One region of the Paenibacillus sp. FSL M7-0802 genome, then DNA from elsewhere that is predicted to be linked to it. Evidence: a T-box and tRNA genes for the amino acid it is inferred to sense, from the RefSeq annotation. Region 1 holds a T-box; the other holds one or more tRNA genes.
The links. A T-box is a leader RNA that pairs with one kind of tRNA and senses whether it is charged. The one in region 1 lies ahead of ileS (isoleucine--tRNA ligase), so its partner is inferred to be a tRNA-Ile.
Positions count from the first base shown of each region.

Region 2: it encodes a tRNA-Ile, which carries the amino acid that the T-box ahead of ileS (isoleucine--tRNA ligase) is inferred to sense. The anticodon was not compared.

Region 1 is NZ_JBBOSD010000001.1:4,916,054-4,925,580, forward strand. It holds gene spoIIGA (sigma-E processing peptidase SpoIIGA) at 1-638, shown strand, start outside; gene sigE (RNA polymerase sporulation sigma factor SigE) at 744-1,484, shown strand; gene sigG (RNA polymerase sporulation sigma factor SigG) at 1,581-2,363, shown strand; gene MHB54_RS22550 (YlmC/YmxH family sporulation protein) at 2,482-2,820, shown strand; gene pgeF (peptidoglycan editing factor PgeF) at 2,903-3,787, shown strand; gene MHB54_RS22560 (YggS family pyridoxal phosphate-dependent enzyme) at 3,796-4,497, shown strand; gene MHB54_RS22565 (cell division protein SepF) at 4,488-4,940, shown strand; gene MHB54_RS22570 (YggT family protein) at 4,948-5,205, shown strand; gene MHB54_RS22575 (YlmH family RNA-binding protein) at 5,214-5,996, shown strand; gene MHB54_RS22580 (DivIVA domain-containing protein) at 6,169-6,678, shown strand; T-box leader at 6,847-7,131, shown strand; gene ileS (isoleucine--tRNA ligase) at 7,211-9,527, shown strand, end outside.
Region 2 is NZ_JBBOSD010000001.1:2,352,636-2,362,162, forward strand. It holds rRNA gene MHB54_RS10985 (16S ribosomal RNA) at 315-1,870, opposite strand; gene MHB54_RS10990 (Crp/Fnr family transcriptional regulator) at 2,453-3,193, opposite strand; gene MHB54_RS10995 (GAF domain-containing protein) at 3,493-3,942, shown strand; gene MHB54_RS11000 (response regulator) at 4,086-4,739, shown strand; gene MHB54_RS11005 (PAS domain-containing sensor histidine kinase) at 4,732-5,835, shown strand; tRNA gene MHB54_RS11010 (tRNA-Gly) at 6,036-6,106, opposite strand; tRNA gene MHB54_RS11015 (tRNA-Pro) at 6,116-6,189, opposite strand; tRNA gene MHB54_RS11020 (tRNA-Arg) at 6,212-6,288, opposite strand; tRNA gene MHB54_RS11025 (tRNA-Cys) at 6,315-6,385, opposite strand; tRNA gene MHB54_RS11030 (tRNA-Gly) at 6,396-6,470, opposite strand; tRNA gene MHB54_RS11035 (tRNA-Leu) at 6,477-6,563, opposite strand; tRNA gene MHB54_RS11040 (tRNA-Lys) at 6,578-6,653, opposite strand; tRNA gene MHB54_RS11045 (tRNA-Gln) at 6,658-6,732, opposite strand; tRNA gene MHB54_RS11050 (tRNA-His) at 6,750-6,822, opposite strand; tRNA gene MHB54_RS11055 (tRNA-Tyr) at 6,842-6,927, opposite strand; tRNA gene MHB54_RS11060 (tRNA-Thr) at 6,932-7,007, opposite strand; tRNA gene MHB54_RS11065 (tRNA-Phe) at 7,034-7,106, opposite strand; tRNA gene MHB54_RS11070 (tRNA-Asp) at 7,173-7,249, opposite strand; tRNA gene MHB54_RS11075 (tRNA-Met) at 7,275-7,348, opposite strand; tRNA gene MHB54_RS11080 (tRNA-Val) at 7,379-7,454, opposite strand; tRNA gene MHB54_RS11085 (tRNA-Glu) at 7,461-7,532, opposite strand; tRNA gene MHB54_RS11090 (tRNA-Ser) at 7,565-7,656, opposite strand; tRNA gene MHB54_RS11095 (tRNA-Met) at 7,660-7,733, opposite strand; tRNA gene MHB54_RS11100 (tRNA-Asn) at 7,768-7,843, opposite strand; tRNA gene MHB54_RS11105 (tRNA-Ala) at 7,848-7,923, opposite strand; tRNA gene MHB54_RS11110 (tRNA-Ile) at 7,946-8,022, opposite strand; rRNA gene rrf (5S ribosomal RNA) at 8,059-8,175, opposite strand; rRNA gene MHB54_RS11120 (23S ribosomal RNA) at 8,326-9,527, opposite strand, start outside.

The DNA of each region.
Region 1 (9,527 bases):
ATGGTATCTGGTACACCGCTTCGGGAGGAATGTCTTTTGAACTGAAAATCGCATTCTGGTTTATTTTATGCGCATTTGGCGGAGTGATGCTTTTCTTTCGTATTGTGCAGTCCTCAAAGCAGCGCACAGAAAGGATGAGTGGGTTTCTGGGACAAGTGCAGGTGTGGATTGGGCAGGATCATATTGAGTGTACAGGCTTGTTGGATACAGGTAACCAGCTCTATGATCCTTTGACCCGAACCCCCGTGATGGTCATGGAGGCGGCCTTGTGGGAATCGTATTTGCCCGCCTCCTGGCTTCGAAAATGTTCTGAGGGTAATGCTGACCAACTGGTGATGGAACTGGGGGACGAATCGTTTAGCTGGCAGGATCGTGTTCGTCTCGTCCCCTATCGTGGAATTAACCGCAGTCATTCCTTTATGCTCGCCCTCAAACCAGACCGAGTAGAGGTGGTGATGAATGGGGCTCATTTTGTACATCATCGAGTGTTGATTGGCTTGGATGAGGGAACATTGTCAGCAGAGGGTAAGTATCGTGCCATCATCCACCCGGATGTGACGGCACAAGAAGAGGGCAGTGCTGATACCAACCAGAAACGAGATGCACATTTTAGTGAGCATTTTACGGAATCAGGATGACGAGCATAAACACAAAATGATGTTTGAAGGCGACGAGAAATATCCAATGGTGAAATGGGCGGAGCACAGCTGGAATTGCACTATTTTCAAAAGGGGGAGAATGATATGTGGGAACAGATGAAATTGAAGATGAAAATTAGGCTAGCGTTGCAATTGCAATATTATCGTATTTTATTTTTATTTGGGCTGAAAAGTGAAGAAATTTATTATATTGGCGGCAGCGAGGCGCTCCCCCCACCGCTGACGAGAGACGAAGAAGAATATTTGCTGGGGAAACTTTCTTCTGGAGATGCAGCAGTACGGTCGATGCTAATCGAAAGAAATTTGCGGTTAGTCGTATATATTGCCCGTAAATTTGAGAATACGGGAATCAACATTGAGGATCTCGTATCCATTGGTGCTATTGGACTAATCAAAGCGGTTAACACTTTTGATCCAGAGAAGAAAATCAAACTTGCGACATATGCGTCTCGATGCATTGAGAATGAGATTTTGATGTATTTGCGTCGCAATAGTAAAACGAGAACGGAAGTTTCTTTTGATGAGCCTCTGAATATTGATTGGGACGGTAATGAATTATTGCTTTCCGATGTGATGGGGACGGAAAATGATACCATTTACCGTAATATTGAGGAGCAGGTGGACCGTAAATTATTGCATAAGGCACTGGATAAGTTGACGGATCGAGAGCGTTTGATTATGGAGCTGCGCTTCGGCTTACAAGACGGAGAAGAGAAGACACAGAAGGATGTTGCTGACCTGTTGGGTATCTCGCAATCGTATATTTCGCGTCTGGAAAAGCGAATTATAAAGCGCTTACGAAAAGAATTTAATAAAATGGTATAATGCATGGGTATATCCGGAAGCGATGGAAACGGCGAATAAAAAAATGCCCTCAGGAGATAATGTACATTAATGTTGCTCCTTGGGAGGTAAGACACGATGACCCGAAATAAAGTGGAAATTTGCGGTGTGGATACCGCCAAACTGCCGGTATTAACCAATGCAGAAATGCGCGAGTTGTTCACATCACTTCAGCAAAATAATGAACGATCAGCCAGAGAAAAATTGGTCAACGGCAATCTCCGACTCGTCCTGAGTGTGATTCAACGATTTAACAATCGGGGAGAGTTTGTGGACGATTTGTTCCAGGTAGGATGTATCGGCCTAATGAAGGCGATTGATAATTTTGACCTTTCGCAAAACGTAAAGTTCTCCACTTATGCGGTGCCGATGATTATCGGAGAGATCCGCCGTTATTTGCGGGATAACAATCCGATCCGTGTATCTCGTTCGTTACGGGATATTGCATATAAGGCGCTTCAGGTGCGGGACAGTCTGACGAATCTGAACTCGCGAGAACCAACGATTTTTGAAATTTCAGAGGCACTGAATGTGCCCAAAGAAGACGTTGTGTTCGCGTTGGATGCGATTCAGGATCCGGTTTCGCTGTTCGAGCCGATATATCACGACGGGGGCGACCCAATCTATGTGATGGATCAGATCAGTGATGACAGAAATAAAGACGTCTCATGGATTGAGGAAATCGCTCTGCGGGAAGCGATGCATCGCCTGGGCCAGCGTGAAAAGATGATATTGTCTATGCGTTTTTATGAAGGAAAGACGCAAATGGAGGTTGCCGACGAAATCGGTATCTCTCAAGCCCAGGTTTCAAGATTAGAGAAGTCGGCTATACAGCAAATGCAAAAACATGTAAAGTCCTAATGAAATGAATGCTTGAATGATTCAGCGATAAAAACGATCCTACCCGGATCGTTTTTGCGTTTACAGGACATTTTTTGGGCTCTTCCGCTCATATAGTGAAATAAAGGATGTGATGCGTGTGAGTGCACCAGAAACGTCAGTAAGAGCAATGAAAATTTCCGAGTTTCAAACCAAGGATGTCATTAACATTGTAGATGGACGACGTCTGGGACAAATCAGTGATTTGGAGATTGACGTGCGGCAGGGGAAAATTGAAGCCATTGTGGTTCCAGGCAGCAGTCGTTTTATGGGCTGGTTTGGAGGCGGAAGCGAGTTGGTCATTCCGTGGCGCAACATTGTGAAAATTGGTTCGGATGTTGTGCTTGTACGACTGGAAGGATTGCATGAGCCGTCGGGTGAAGGGGAGGAAAAGTTGTATATCGAACGTCAAGAGCGGAGTGACCGACGGGGCTTCTGAACTTGCAGATCTACGTATTTTAGTGTGTTGTGAAGACACGGCGGCGGCTTTTTGGTACACTGGGCAGTAGAGGTGAGAATGAATGGAACCATTTGTAGTGAACACCGAGGCTACGGGGGCTGCGCTTATGAAAGATGGCGGACGTCCCGTACCGGAGTTGTTATATATTCAATCTTGGGAGCGGCAGGTTCAGGGATTAACAGCGGGTTTTACAGGTCGTCATGGCGGTGTCAGTGAGGTGCCCTACGCTAGTCTGAACTGTGCGTTCCATGTAGGGGATGACCCCGAGCAAGTTATTCGTAACCGTCGGCTCATTGCTGAGCAGCTTGGCTTTGCTGCTGAAGCGTGGACGTGCGGTGAACAGGTTCATGGTCATCATGTTGCTGTGGTCAAGGCTGCTGATCGCGGGCGGGGCTTTATGGATCGTGCATCCGCTTTTCAGGACACAGATGGACTTTTGACGAATGTACCTGGCATTTTGCTGACGTCCTTTTATGCAGACTGTGTACCATTATATTTTTGTGATCCAGTCCGCCGTGTGATTGGGTTGGCGCATGCAGGCTGGAAGGGAACCGTTGCGGAAATCGCATTGAAAATGGTACAGACCATGCAAAACGAATATGGATCTCAGCCGTCTGATATACTAGCAGCTATTGGTCCTTCCATTGGTTCTGAATCCTATGAGGTGGATGAGCATGTGATGAGCCAAATTCGGGTTTTGGAGCATGATTGCCCGGGTAATGATAAATGGGAAGGTTCTGTTTACTTCCCCTTAACCGACGGAAAAACACTACTTGACTTGAAACAATGCAATCGACACATTATGATGAAAGCAGGAATATTGCCGAGCCATATCGAATGTACTACCTTATGCACGAGTAGCCGTAGCGATTTGTTTTTTTCATATCGCAAAGAAGGCGGCGTCACAGGAAGAATGGCGAGTTGGATTGGTCTGGAAGAGAGGTGAGTCCTCCCGTGTCTTTGGAGGAACGAATTAAAGAAGTGAATGCCCGTGTAGAAGCGGCATGTGCCCGAAGCGGACGTTCGTGTGATGAAGTTAATGTGATCGCTGTCACGAAATATGTTTCGGCGGCGACAATGACATCGGTACTGGATAGCGACTTAGAGCATGTGGGCGAAAATCGCTGGCAGGATGCTGCGGATAAATGGAGCAAGTTGGGTGACCGGGGAACGTGGCATTTTATTGGTCATCTCCAAACGAATAAGGTTAAAGATGTGATTGGAAAATTTAAATTTATACATTCGCTTGACCGCTTATCGCTCGCTCAGGAATTGGACAAGAAGGCAGCCGCTCTGGGACTGCGAGTTAAAGCTTTTGTGCAAGTCAATATTTCTGGGGAAATATCCAAATATGGCTTGTCCTCTGAGGCGGTTGTCCCCTTTTTGGAACAAATTCGCGAGTTGGAGCATGTGGACGTGATTGGCTTGATGACGATGGCTCCTCATGAGCAAGACCCGGAAAAAACTCGGCCTGTGTTTCGGGGATTACGTGAATTACGGGATAGGTTAAATGGACAAGCCTTGACCAGAGAACCCATCGCTCACTTGTCTATGGGGATGTCCAATGATTTTGAAGTGGCGGTTGAAGAGGGAGCGACCTGGCTGCGGCTTGGTTCCGTACTGGTCGGACGAGAGGAGGATTTCCATTGGGCGTAATGAATAAGTTCATGAACTTTCTGGGGCTTCAGGAAGAAGAGGAAGTTATAGAGCGAGAGGTTATGAATACGCCGGAAGATCAAGAAATTGAAACCCCAAGCTTTGATAAACGTAAGAACCAGAAGAGCACTAATGTTGTCAGCATCCATTCACAGAAAAATGTGAAAGTTGTCCTGTATGAGCCGCGTTCTTATGATGAAGCACAGGAAATTGCCGACCATATCCGTTCCCATCGCACCGTCGTAGTTAATTTGCAACGAATTCGCAAGGATCAGGCGCTGCGCATTATTGATTTTTTGAGTGGTACTGTGTATGCACTGGGTGGTGGTATCTCCAAGGTCGGGAACAATATTTTTCTGTGTACACCAGATACGGTTGAGATTCAAGGCTCTATTACGGAAATACTGGCTGACACTGAACAAGAACTTAACAGAATGAGGTGAACTTTTCTTGATCGAGGTAATTTACTGGCTATTTCAGATTTATTCGTACATGATCATTGCATATGTTCTGCTGTCATGGCTTCCTAATGCCAGAGAGAGTGTAATTGGTGATTTACTTGCCAAGTTTGTGGAGCCGTATTTGTCTCCGTTTCGCAGGTTTATACCGCCAATCTTCGGGATGATTGATATTTCACCCATCGTTGCGCTGATTGCTCTGCGTTTTGCGTCATACGGTTTGATTTCTTTAATTGGTAATTTCGTCTAGGAGGAGTTATGCGAACTGAGATTTATGAGCATTTTCACCCGGATGAACGGGATTATGTGGATCGCGCTTCCGAATGGATCAGTCATGCGGGAGCTTATCATGAGCAGAAGCTGACTGATTTTTTGGACCCGCGCCAACAGTACATATTGGAGACACTTGCTTCGAAGGAAGACAAGGTCACGATTAGGGTAGATGGCGGATACATGGCTTCGGAACGAAAGCGGGCGCTTATTGCGCCCGATTATTCGTATTTGGACGGTGAGGAGATGGGGATTCAGGTCCTTTCCATCACATCTGACGATCATAAAATAGGTACCCTTGAGCACGGTGATTATCTAGGTGCCCTACTGGGACTTGGAATCAAACGTGGGAAAATCGGGGACATTCATGTACTTGATGATGGGTGCCATGTATTGGTAGCTTCAGAGATTGTCGATTTTATGACGATGCATTTGCAGCAGGTACATCGTGTCCATGTATGGACAGAACTGTTGCCTGTAGCGAGTCTGCGAACGAAGGAAGTTGCATTAGAGGCGCTAGATCTGACTGTCGCTTCTTTACGACTGGACGGTATTGCCAGCGATGTGTACAAGCTAAGCCGCAGTAAAATATTAACACCGATTCGGGCGGGACGGTGCCGGGTAAATTGGAAGGTGGAGGAGAATCCATCCACTCCACTTAAAGCTGGGGACGTTATTTCCATGCAGGGTTTTGGGCGTTTCAAAGTGCTTGAAACAGACGGGATGACAAAAAAGGGAAGATTCCGTGTCAAAATTGGTAAGTTTGTATAGCTGTAGGCAGGAATCACGAGCTTTCTGTCGAAAGAATTAAGCTATAGCGAAGAACTGGAACGATTTTGCTCTGTACAGTATTCACAAAACGGGGTATGATGACCGATAGATGATAGTGAGCGTCGTGACGCGGAAAATGTATTTTTTGTCAATCTTATAGGAGGTGGACGGCATGCCATTAACGCCATTGGATATACATAACAAGGAATTTGCCCGCCGGCTTCGCGGTTATGATGAGGATCAGGTTAATGAATTTTTGGATCAGGTGATCAAAGATTACGAGGGCGTTATTCGTGAAAATAAAGAACTGAGCACCGAGTTGTTGAACGTACAGGAGAAGCTCGATCATTTCGCGACGATTGAGGATACGCTGAGTAAGACGATTATCGTGGCGCAGGAAGCGGCTGATGAAGTTCGTAACAACGCCAAGAAAGAATCCCAACTGATCGTGAAGGAAGCGGAAAAAAATGCGGACCGTATTGTGAACGAAGCATTGTCTAAATCCCGCAAGATCGCGTTGGAGGTTGAAGAACTGAAGAAGCAGGCATCAATTTACCGAGCACGGTTTCGTACACTGGTGGAAGCACAGCTTGATTTGTTAAGCCAAGACGGCTGGGAAGCCCTTGAAAACCGGGAACGCGAAGTACTGGAGCGCGAGCGTGAGATGAAAGAAATTTACTAATTTCATTTCTGACAAGCTTTTATTAGGCTTTGTTAGGGTTGACTTTTATCTTTAAACAGGCTATAACTGTAAATACTATACTGAATTCAATGATTATCCGTCCGTCGGCTGATGGTTGTTATTCAAGGCAACGATGTTGCTGATTTAATATTCGATGAATTTAACATGTTTAATTCGTTGATGGGAACGAGTACGTCATGATTTGTCCCTCAGAGAGTTGGCCTTCCGGTGCAAGCCAACGTTCAGAACATGACCGAAGATCCTCCCGGAGAAGTGAGCTGAAGCGCTTAAGATTTTTTATGGCGTGTGTAAGCAATCACCGTTTGCCATGCGTTATAATGGCGCCCTGCTGTAGTTGAGTGGGGCTCAGAGAGCCGTGATGAGACTGTATTTTTAGAATGGTCTGTTTTTACGGAATCAGGGTGGTAACGCGAGCACAGTCTCGTCCCTTTACAGGGATGGGGCTTTTTTTGTTGCTTTTTTTAGGAAATGCTAGGGAAATCAATGATGAGCAGAGAGGGAGTATGACAGTATGAACAGAGTGGATGTTAAAGAAAAAGCACGGTCCCGTGACCTGCGCATCCTGAGCAAATGGAAACAAGAGGACACATTCCGTAAATCCATCACAAATCGTGAAGGAAAGCCAAATTTTGTATTTTATGAGGGCCCACCAACAGCTAACGGTAAACCGCATATCGGTCACGTGCTGGGACGTGTAATTAAGGATTTTGTAGGCCGCTATCAGACAATGAAGGGATACCGCGTCGTACGTAAGGCAGGCTGGGACACGCATGGCTTGCCAGTAGAATTGGGTGTACAAAAGCAACTGGGAATCTCCCACAAGCCTGAAATTGAAGAATATGGCGTTGAAAAGTTTATTAAGAAATGTAAGGCAAGCGTGTTTGAGTATGAGCAACAATGGCGTGATCTAACCGAAGCGATCGGATACTGGACAGACCTCGATAACCCGTACATTACTTTGGATAATAACTACATCGAGAGCGTATGGAACATTTTGGCGACAATTCATGAAAAAGATCTGTTGTATCGTGGTCATCGTGTGAGTCCGTATTGCCCGGATTGTCAGACGACGCTAAGTTCTCATGAAGTAGCGCAGGGCTACAAAGATGTGAAGGATCTGAGTGCCACGGCGAAATTCAAGCTGCATAGCAGTGGTGAATATGTACTGGCTTGGACGACAACACCTTGGACCTTGCCGAGTCACGTGGCGCTCGCCGTCAACCCTGAACTGGAATATGCACGTGTGAAGCAGGAAGACGGTGTATACATCGTTGCTAAAAATCTGGTTGAGGACGTAATTAAAGGCGATCATGAAGTGATTGGCACACTATCCGGTTCAGAACTGGTTGGCCAAACGTATACCCCGCCATTTACGTATTTTCAGGTTGAGAAGGGTAATCAGATTCTGGGTGCGAAGTTCGTAACAGACTCCAGTGGTACAGGTATCGTTCATATGGCTCCAGCGCATGGTGAGGATGATTACCGGGTATGTCGTGAAAATGGTGTTGAATTCATCAACGTGGTGGATCTTCAAGGTAACTATGTAGAGGAAATCACTGATTTTGCAGGCCGTTTTGTGAAAGACTGTGATGTAGATATTGTTAAAATGCTGTCCGAAAAAGGTTTGCTGTACAGCAAGGAAAAATACGAGCATAGCTATCCGTTCTGCTGGCGCTGCGATACTCCATTATTGTACTATGCTATGGACAGCTGGTTTATCAAAACAACTGCGATCAAGGATCAATTGATTGCCAACAACAGCGAAGTCGAATGGTACCCGGGGCATATACGTGAAGGACGTTTTGGCAAGTTTTTGGAGGAACTGGTGGATTGGAACATCAGTCGCGATCGCTATTGGGGTACACCACTAAACATCTGGGTTTGTGAGGAAACTGGAGAACAGTTCGCTCCGCATAGTATTGCTGAATTGAGGGAACGTGCGATTGGCGATGTACCAGCGGACATCGAGCTGCACAAACCATATGTAGATGATATTAAGGTTCGTAGCCAATGCGGTAAATACGAAATGACTCGTACACCGGAAGTAATCGACGTATGGTTCGATAGTGGCTCCATGCCGTTTGCACAGCATCATTATCCTTTTGAAAATAATGAAACGTTCGAGCAGCAATTTCCGGCAGATATGATCTGTGAAGGGATTGACCAGACTCGTGGCTGGTTCTATAGCTTGCTTGCGGTTTCGACTATGCTGACTGGCAAAGCTCCTTATAAAGCTGTCATGGCGACAGGCCATGTACTGGATGAGCAGGGGCAGAAAATGTCTAAATCCAAGGGTAATGTTATTGATCCGTGGGAAGTGATTGACGAGTACGGTACAGATGCTTTCCGCTGGGCATTGCTGTCTGATAGTGCACCATGGAATAGCAAACGTTTTTCCAAAGGCATTGTAGGTGAGGCTAAATCGAAGCTGGTGGATACGCTTGTAAATACACACGCTTTTCTGACTTTGTATGCGGATATCGACGGATTTGATCCGGCACAGCATCCGTTCAAACCATCGGCTCATAAGTTGGATCGTTGGATTTTGTCCCGTCTGAACAGCCTCATTTTGGTAGTGGACAAAGCGCTGGCTGTAAATGACTTCCTGAACTCATCTAAAGCAATTGAATCGTTTATTGATGAGCTGAGCAACTGGTATATCCGTCGTTCACGCGACCGATTCTGGGGCAATGGTCTTACAGAAGATAAGCTGGATGCATACCGTACACTGACCGAAGTGTTGTTAACGACTGCCAAACTGCTTGCGCCGTTTACACCACTGCTTGCAGAGGATATTTACCTCAACCTAAGCAACGGGGAAAGTGTTC
Region 2 (9,527 bases), 2.6 Mb from region 1:
TATTTCACTTGTTTACACAAGATCAGCTTAAAGGAATATTCTAAAACGCAATTTCGTTTCGGTATCCAGTTTTCAAGGTGCAATTCGCCTCTTCGAAGCGAAATCCGATGAATATTTCGATTCCACACGGATGTGTGAATGAAACATTCGTCGAAGCTTGAGAGTTTGAGCTCTCAAAACTGAGCAACGAGTGAGTAAGTTAAGGATATTCATTTCATTCACACGAACGTGATGAACCGAATTGAATATCCGGTCGCAGGTACATTGTACTTGCTTATTTGAATGTTTCCATTGCAGGAAACGATTCTCCATAGAAAGGAGGTGATCCAGCCGCACCTTCCGATACGGCTACCTTGTTACGACTTCACCCCAATCATCTACCCCACCTTCGGCGGCTGGCTCCCTTGCGGGTTACCCCACCGACTTCGGGTGTTGTAAACTCTCGTGGTGTGACGGGCGGTGTGTACAAGACCCGGGAACGTATTCACCGCGGCATGCTGATCCGCGATTACTAGCAATTCCGACTTCATGTAGGCGAGTTGCAGCCTACAATCCGAACTGAGACCGGCTTTTCTAGGATTGGCTCCACCTCGCGATTTCGCTTCCCGTTGTACCGGCCATTGTAGTACGTGTGTAGCCCAGGTCATAAGGGGCATGATGATTTGACGTCATCCCCACCTTCCTCCGGTTTGTCACCGGCAGTCTGCTTAGAGTGCCCAGCTTGACCTGCTGGCAACTAAGCATAAGGGTTGCGCTCGTTGCGGGACTTAACCCAACATCTCACGACACGAGCTGACGACAACCATGCACCACCTGTCTCCTCTGTCCCGAAGGAAAGGTCTATCTCTAGACCGGTCAGAGGGATGTCAAGACCTGGTAAGGTTCTTCGCGTTGCTTCGAATTAAACCACATACTCCACTGCTTGTGCGGGTCCCCGTCAATTCCTTTGAGTTTCAGTCTTGCGACCGTACTCCCCAGGCGGAATGCTTAATGTGTTAACTTCGGCACCAAGGGTATCGAAACCCCTAACACCTAGCATTCATCGTTTACGGCGTGGACTACCAGGGTATCTAATCCTGTTTGCTCCCCACGCTTTCGCGCCTCAGCGTCAGTTACAGCCCAGAGAGTCGCCTTCGCCACTGGTGTTCCTCCACATATCTACGCATTTCACCGCTACACGTGGAATTCCACTCTCCTCTTCTGCACTCAAGCTCCCCAGTTTCCAGTGCGACCCGAAGTTGAGCCTCGGGATTAAACACCAGACTTAAAGAGCCGCCTGCGCGCGCTTTACGCCCAATAATTCCGGACAACGCTTGCCCCCTACGTATTACCGCGGCTGCTGGCACGTAGTTAGCCGGGGCTTTCTTCTCAGGTACCGTCACTCTTGTAGCAGTTACTCTACAAGACGTTCTTCCCTGGCAACAGAGCTTTACGATCCGAAAACCTTCATCACTCACGCGGCGTTGCTCCGTCAGGCTTTCGCCCATTGCGGAAGATTCCCTACTGCTGCCTCCCGTAGGAGTCTGGGCCGTGTCTCAGTCCCAGTGTGGCCGATCACCCTCTCAGGTCGGCTACGCATCGTCGCCTTGGTAGGCCTTTACCCCACCAACTAGCTAATGCGCCGCAGGCCCATCCACAAGTGACAGATTGCTCCGTCTTTCCTCCTTCTCCCATGCAGGAAAAGGATGTATCGGGTATTAGCTACCGTTTCCGGTAGTTATCCCTGTCTTGTGGGCAGGTTGCCTACGTGTTACTCACCCGTCCGCCGCTAGGTTGATTAGAAGCAAGCTTCTAATCAACCCCGCTCGACTTGCATGTATTAGGCACGCCGCCAGCGTTCGTCCTGAGCCAGGATCAAACTCTCCATTAAAGACCAACCGAAGTTGGTTTATAGAAAGAGCGATAAGCTCATTTTGAAACTGACGAGATAAAAATATCTCTTGTTTGATTTTGCGAACAAAATCGTTTTACTCACTCGTTGTTCAGTTTTCAAAGATCAAACATTTCTCTTTCGCTGCGTTTTTCAGCAGCTATAAGATCATATCATGTTCGTTTCAAAAATACAAGGGTTATTTTTTCTTTTTTTGAAGATCGTTTCACCCAAGTTTTTCGCTTTTGAAACTGCTGTTTTATTGTCAGCTCAAATAATATATCATTTTCAGCAAAAGAAAGCAACTTGTAAATAATCCCTTTTTCAAACTTAAAATCCCTTTCACCGTTTAGTCAACCATTATTAGCTCCAATGTTATTTCAAAACAGCTAGTTCATAAAATGTCATGTGTTCAGTTCCATTTAATATAAATATATTATTGGTAATTAACCGCTATACGACGTTAATTAGTTTTTTTGTAATCTATTTTGTTCGTTAACCCCGTTACCCCATGTGCTAGATTGTTAGAAGACATGCAACAAGGCGAAGCCTCTTGGACCCCGCCTAATGGTATTCATAATATTAGAGGCGACAAATTTCATGGGCACATTGGCCGTACGAAGGACAGCAGCACATGCCACGTAATACCTTGAGATCGTGAATGACAATCTTTCCATCCCTTGTATCTAGGGTTCCCTGCTCTTTCAGCGCGCTCAGCATCCGGTTCACACTCTCTCGTGTCGCTCCAATCATCTCACCTAATTCGGAGTGACTAAGCTTCATATTTAGTAAAATGCCATCCTTCACAGCCACGCCACATGTATTGCTAGCACGGATCAATGTAGACGCTAGCGCTCCAGTTTTACCATACAACAGTAAGTCCCGAAAGCGCGATTGCATAATGCGTTGCTTCATCGCCATCCACTGGATGAACTGAAGTGCCATTTCCCCATTTTTGGACAAGAGCGACTCCAGATCCTTAACAAGCACGACGCCTAACTCACACACATCGGCTGTTTCCGCAGTGCAGCTATACTCTTCTCCATCTATCCCGCTAAATTCCCCAATTAAGTCACCTTGATGCTGAATGGTCAGAATCAGTTCTTTACCATCTTCTGTCGATTTACGAAGTTTAACATGACCTGAATGTATATAATAAAGCTGCTCTGCATCATCGCCCTCTCGGAAAAGCATAACGCCTGCCTTTACCTTCTTCCAGGACATAATATCTTTTAGCAGATCCAAATGTTCTTCTGTCAAATAAATCTGAATTCCCGTGCGTTCCGCTTCGTCCCCAAACCGTTCCATACAAGTGGCTTGCATGTTAGCGTCCTCCTCGTGTTTACCTGATATCTATATCATAATGTTTTAATGCCTGGGTTGTTATCGGGAGAACACCTGATTTTATACCTTCCTACTCCCTGATTTACTGTGATAAATATCACTTCCGAGGTAAGCTAATGCCCCATTTATCGGCCTTTTCCCTACTCCTTACCCGACCAGATGAAAAGTCAGTGTTTCCTGCGCCTATAGATCAGGGGGTTCCCTGATCTACTTTTGTAACTGTCGGAACTACAATGAATTAGAGATATAGTTTGGTTATGAAAAAGGATGTGTCTTCTATGCTACAAATAACGGATGAAATGCGAAAAGAACTGAATCAGTTGAGAGATACTATTTATGGTGATCTCACTGCCCTTGCATTTATGTCCAAGTCGGGTGGTAAGTTGCATTGGTATTACGCCTCCGGTAGCCGAAGCAATCGCTATCGTCTTATTTCTTTTAAGATTGGCCATGGTATTGCCGGGATGGCTGTTCGCTTGGGACGTACCGTGACTGTAAGTGCTTTGCTATCAGGTAGTATACGTTTGCGTCAGGAATGTGCACTAATGCTGGCCGAGCAGCTTCACTCTGCTGTTGCTATTCCCTTTTCCAGCACAGGGGATCTGCCCAACGGTGTGCTGCTTCTTGGTAATCGTGATGTGAGGATGTTCACAGAGTCTGATGTAGCCGAGGCCACTCAAGTCGCTCAACGCCTTAGCCAACTATGTGCTTACCCTCTTACTCCATAGATCAACAATGTTTCTGTAGATAATGAAACTCATAAAATACTTGATATGACTGTCCCTAACTATCTTTGTTGATTGAAATCCCTAAAATTTGCTATGATTATGACAAAACGCACGGTTTTTTTACCGTTCGAGGGGATGACAAATTGATTCGTATACTAGTAGTGGATGATCACGTTGTCGTACGTTCTGGCCTCATGGCCCTATTGGACGGCAAAAACGGTATCAAGGTAGTAGGAGATGCAGCAGACGGGGATGAGGCAATCCACAAGGCAGTGGAGCTACAACCTAATGTGGTGCTCATGGATTTTAGCATGCCACCTGGCAAAGATGGTCTCACGGCAACCACTGAATTAAAAAAAAAGTTGCCCGACACAGAAGTCCTTATTTTAACAATGCATGATGATGAAGAATATCTGTTCCGGGCCATTCAGGCTGGAGCATCCGGATATATTTTAAAAAGCGCACCTCACGAGGAGTTGCTCGCTGCCATCCAGTCTGTAGCCGAGGGTAGTGCCTATTTGTACCCGAATGCAACCAAACGACTGATGAGTGAATATCTGGACAAAATCAAACAGGAAGGCATAGCCGGACCCTATGAATCCCTATCTGAGCGGGAAAAGGAGATTCTATCGTGGGTAGCCAAAGGATATGCCAACAAGGAAATTGCCGAGCACCTAGTGATTAGCGTCAAAACCGTAGAGTCCCATAAAAGTAACCTTATGGAGAAGCTTAACTTGAAAACACGACCTGAGCTAGTCAAATTCGCACTAAAAAAGGGGCTGCTCCATTATGAATGAACCTTCTAATCCTTTACTGCAGCATGCCTTTGGTGAATCAACCGATACATTGCTGAATGATCTAGAAATTTATATACCAGAGTCCCCTTTTCTCCATGCACTACGTAACTCACTCCACCAACTATCCAATCTAAAATTTGCTCTAGATACGTCTTCCATTGTTGCTTTGACCGATCATCGAGGTATTATTCAGTACGTGAACGACAAGTTTTGTGAGATTTCGCAATACAGTCGTGAAGAGCTGATCGGTCAGGATCATCGTCTCATTAATTCAGGCTATCATACCCCTGCCTTCATGAAAAACCTGTGGACTACAATCCGTTCAGGTGAGGTATGGCAAGGAGAAATACGTAATCGTGCTAAAGATAACAGCTACTACTGGGTGAATACTACGATCGTTCCGTTTATGGACGAGGAAGGTAAACCCTATCAGTACTTAGCGATCCGCAATGAGGTCACTAAACTGAAGAAAGTAGAAGCAGAACTCCAGTCTATGATGACGCAAGTCATGCAAATACAGGAAGAAGAACGTAAACGCTTTTCAAGAGAGCTACATGATGGGATAGGACAAAGCTTGTTTTCACTTATTATTCAGTTAGATAGCCAACTTGCCGAACAACCTAGTGCTGCTCTGGAGAGTCTTCGTTCGCAGGTGACCGACATCATCAAAGATGTTCGTGGTCTAGCGTGGGAACTTCGTCCCTCAGTTCTGGATGATTTGGGTGTCGTCCCAGCTATAAGAACCTATATTGAAAACTTCTGTTCTCATTACGGGATTGAGGTGCATTTTCAATGCACTCTACGTAAACGCCTTGATATTCGCAAGGAAATAGCAATTTATCGGATTGTACAGGAGGCATTAACGAATGTAGCCAAATACGCAGATGTAGCGGAGGCATATGTCGACGTTGAGGATCAAGATGAAATGATACAAGTGACCATTCGGGATGAGGGCATTGGATTCTCTGGAAAGTCCCAAGGAGAGGGAGTTGGATTGTTCAGTATGGAAGAACGAGCTAGAGGGGTAGGGGGATTTATGAGCATGACCTCTGCTCCAGATGAGGGAACCTCCATCCAGCTGACCATTCCCGTGTAAAAACTGTCCACTAGATCGGTTATCGGTGTATACCAGTTGTATGATCAGAACGATATACACCGATACCGAGATTATGAATAATCAATACATTGTGGGTACATGAAGATAAATACAAAAAAAGAGAGAGCTCTGTCCCCAGACAGGCTCTCTTTATTTATAAGGTGTCACCACTGAGGCAACAAGAATCCGCTATAGCAAAAAGCGGGTGATGGGAATCGAACCCACGCTACCAGCTTGGAAGGCTGGAGTTCTACCATTGAACTACACCCGCAAATCAGTATCGGGATGACACGATTTGAACATGCGACCCCCTGGTCCCAAACCAGGTGCTCTACCAAGCTGAGCTACATCCCGACATTATACTTTTTTTAAGAAATGGCGCGCCCTGAGAGATTCGAACTCCCGGCCTTTTGATTCGTAGTCAAACGCTCTATCCAGCTGAGCTAAGGGCGCATATTTAAATCCATAATGAGCAGTCAAGGCGCCACCCAGATTTGAACTGGGGATGAAGCTTTTGCAGAGCTTTGCCTTACCACTTGGCTATGGCGCCGTATGGATAATGGAGCGGACGACGGGAATCGAACCCGCGACCCTCGCCTTGGCAAGGCGATGCTCTACCGCTGAGCCACGTCCGCAAAATATGGTGCGGTCGAGAGGACTCGAACCTCCACGGGGGTTAGCCCACACGGACCTGAACCGTGCGCGTCTGCCAATTCCGCCACGACCGCAAAATAATTATAAATGGTGAGCCATGAAGGACTCGAACCTTCGACACCCTGATTAAAAGTCAGGTGCTCTACCAACTGAGCTAATGGCTCTTAATGGCTGGGGATATAGGATTTGAACCTATGCATGACGGAGTCAAAGTCCGTTGCCTTACCGCTTGGCTAATCCCCAATAAATTAAGAATAAAGGGCGGCCGATGGGGCTTGAACCCACGAATGCCGGAGTCACAGTCCGGTGCGTTAACCACTTCGCCACGACCGCCATATGATTATGAAAAGACTGGTGGAGGATGATGGATTCGAACCACCGAACCCGTAAGGGAGCAGATTTACAGTCTGATGCGTTTGGCCACTTCGCTAATCCTCCAAAATGGTGCCGGCGAGAGGACTTGAACCCCCAACCTACTGATTACAAGTCAGTTGCTCTACCAGTTGAGCTACACCGGCACATTACTCATTTCCCACTTGAAAGGTGGCTCGGGACGGAATCGAACCGCCGACACGAGGATTTTCAGTCCTCTGCTCTACCGACTGAGCTACCGAGCCATATTTTGTTTTATTACTACACCATATAATCCACACTATATATGTCAACTATATATGAGATTAAAATGGCGGAACTGACGGGATTCGAACCCGCGATCTCCTGCGTGACAGGCAGGCATGTTAGGCCTCTACACCACAGTTCCAGAGGCATTTCCAATAGGAAATTAATTGCGGGGGCAGGATTTGAACCTACGACCTTCGGGTTATGAGCCCGACGAGCTACCGAACTGCTCCACCCCGCGACATTAAAAGGGACTTATCAAATTTTCTTATGGTGGAGGCTGAGGGGCTCGAACCCCCGACCCTCTGCTTGTAAGGCAGATGCTCTCCCAGCTGAGCTAAGCCTCCATATTATGACCCGTAGGGGATTCGAACCCCTGTTACCTCCGTGAAAGGGAGGTGTCTTAACCCCTTGACCAACGGGCCTTACAAAATAAGTTCTGATTCCAATAAATTTATGGCGGAGAGAGAGGGATTCGAACCCTCGCACCACTTTCGCAGTCTAACCCCTTAGCAGAGGGTCCCCTTATAGCCACTTGGGTATCTCTCCGAGTAGCGGCAGAGGGGATCGAACCCCCGACCTCACGGGTATGAACCGTACGCTCTAGCCAGCTGAGCTACGCCGCCACCTTATATATAAAAGTCAGAAATATTCAAAACATGGCTCCCCGAACAGGACTCGAACCTGTGACAACTCGATTAACAGTCGAGTGCTCTACCAACTGAGCTATCAGGGAATATTGGTGGAGCCAAGCGGGATCGAACCGCTGACCTCCTGCGTGCAAGGCAGGCGCTCTCCCAGCTGAGCTATGGCCCCAATCTTTTTGTTATTCTAGAAGTGGTGGGCCTTAGTGGACTCGAACCACCGACCTCACCCTTATCAGGGGTGCGCTCTAACCAGCTGAGCTAAAGGCCCTAACATGTAAAACTTCATCATCCTTTAAAGGATATCGCTTGGCGACGTCCTACTCTCCCAGGACCCTGCGGTCCAAGTACCATCGGCGCTGGAGGGCTTAACGGTCGTGTTCGGGATGGGTACGTGTGGAACCCCTCCGCTATCGCCACCAAACATGAATTTACATCGTAAATTCTATCGTACGGTTATTCGCTTCATCACATATCGTGTGAATGAATAGCCATGCGCTTGTCGTATGTCACTTGTACATACCTTCAAGGTTACACCCTGAAAACTGGATCCGAAACTCATTTGCGTTTTATTTAGGATAAGCCCTCGACCGATTAGTATTGGTCAGCTCCATGCATTACTGCACTTCCACCCCCAACCTATCTACCTCGTCGTCTTCAAGGGGTCTTACTAATTGGGAAATCTCATCTTGAGGGGGGCTTCACGCTTAGATGCTTTCAGCGCTTATCCCTTCCGTACATAGCTACCCAGCGGTGCTCCTGGCGGAACAACTGGTACACCAGCGGTACGTCCATCCCGGTCCTCTCGTACTAAGGACAGCTCCTCTCAAATTTCCTACGCCCACGACAGATAGGGACCGAACTGTCTCACGACGTTCTGAACCCAGCTCGCGTACCGCTTTAATGGGCGAACAGCCCAACCCTTGGGACCTACTTCAGCCCCAGGATGCGATGAGCCGACATCGAGGTGCCAAACCTCCCCGTCGATGTGGACTCTTGGGGGAGATAAGCCTGTTATCCCCAGGGTAGCTTTTATCCGTTGAGCGATGGCCCTTCCATGCGGTACCACCGGATCACTAAGCCCGACTTTCGTCCCTGCTCGACTTGTAGGTCTCGCAGTCAAGCTCCCTTCTGCCTTTGCACTCTTCGAATGATTTCCAACCATTCTGAGGGAACCTTGGGGCGCCTCCGTTACTCTTTAGGAGGCGACCGCCCCAGTCAAACTGCCCACCTGACACTGTCCTCGCACCGGATCACGGTACCAAGTTAGAACCTAGATACGATCAGGGTGGTATCCCAAGGATGCCTCCCTTCAAGCTGGCGCTCAAAGTTCAACGGCTCCCACCTATCCTGTACAGATCGTACCCAAATTCAATATCAAGCTGCAGTAAAGCTCCATGGGGTCTTTCCGTCTTGTCGCGGGTAACCTGCATCTTCACAGGTATTAAAATTTCACCGGATCTCTCGTTGAGACAGCGCCCAAGTCGTTACGCCATTCGTGCGGGTCAGAATTTACCTGACAAGGAATTTCGCTACCTTAGGACCGTTATAGTTACGGCCGCCGTTTACTGGGGCTTCGGTTCATAGCTTCGCCCGAAGGCTTACCACTCCCCTTAACCTTCCAGCACCGGGCAGGCGTCAGCCCGTATACTTCGCCTTGCGGCTTCGCACAGACCTGTGTTTTTGCTAAACAGTCGCTTGGGCCTTTTCACTGCGGCCCCCTCGGGCTATTCACCCTACCGAGGCACCCCTTCTCCCGAAGTTACGGGGTCATTT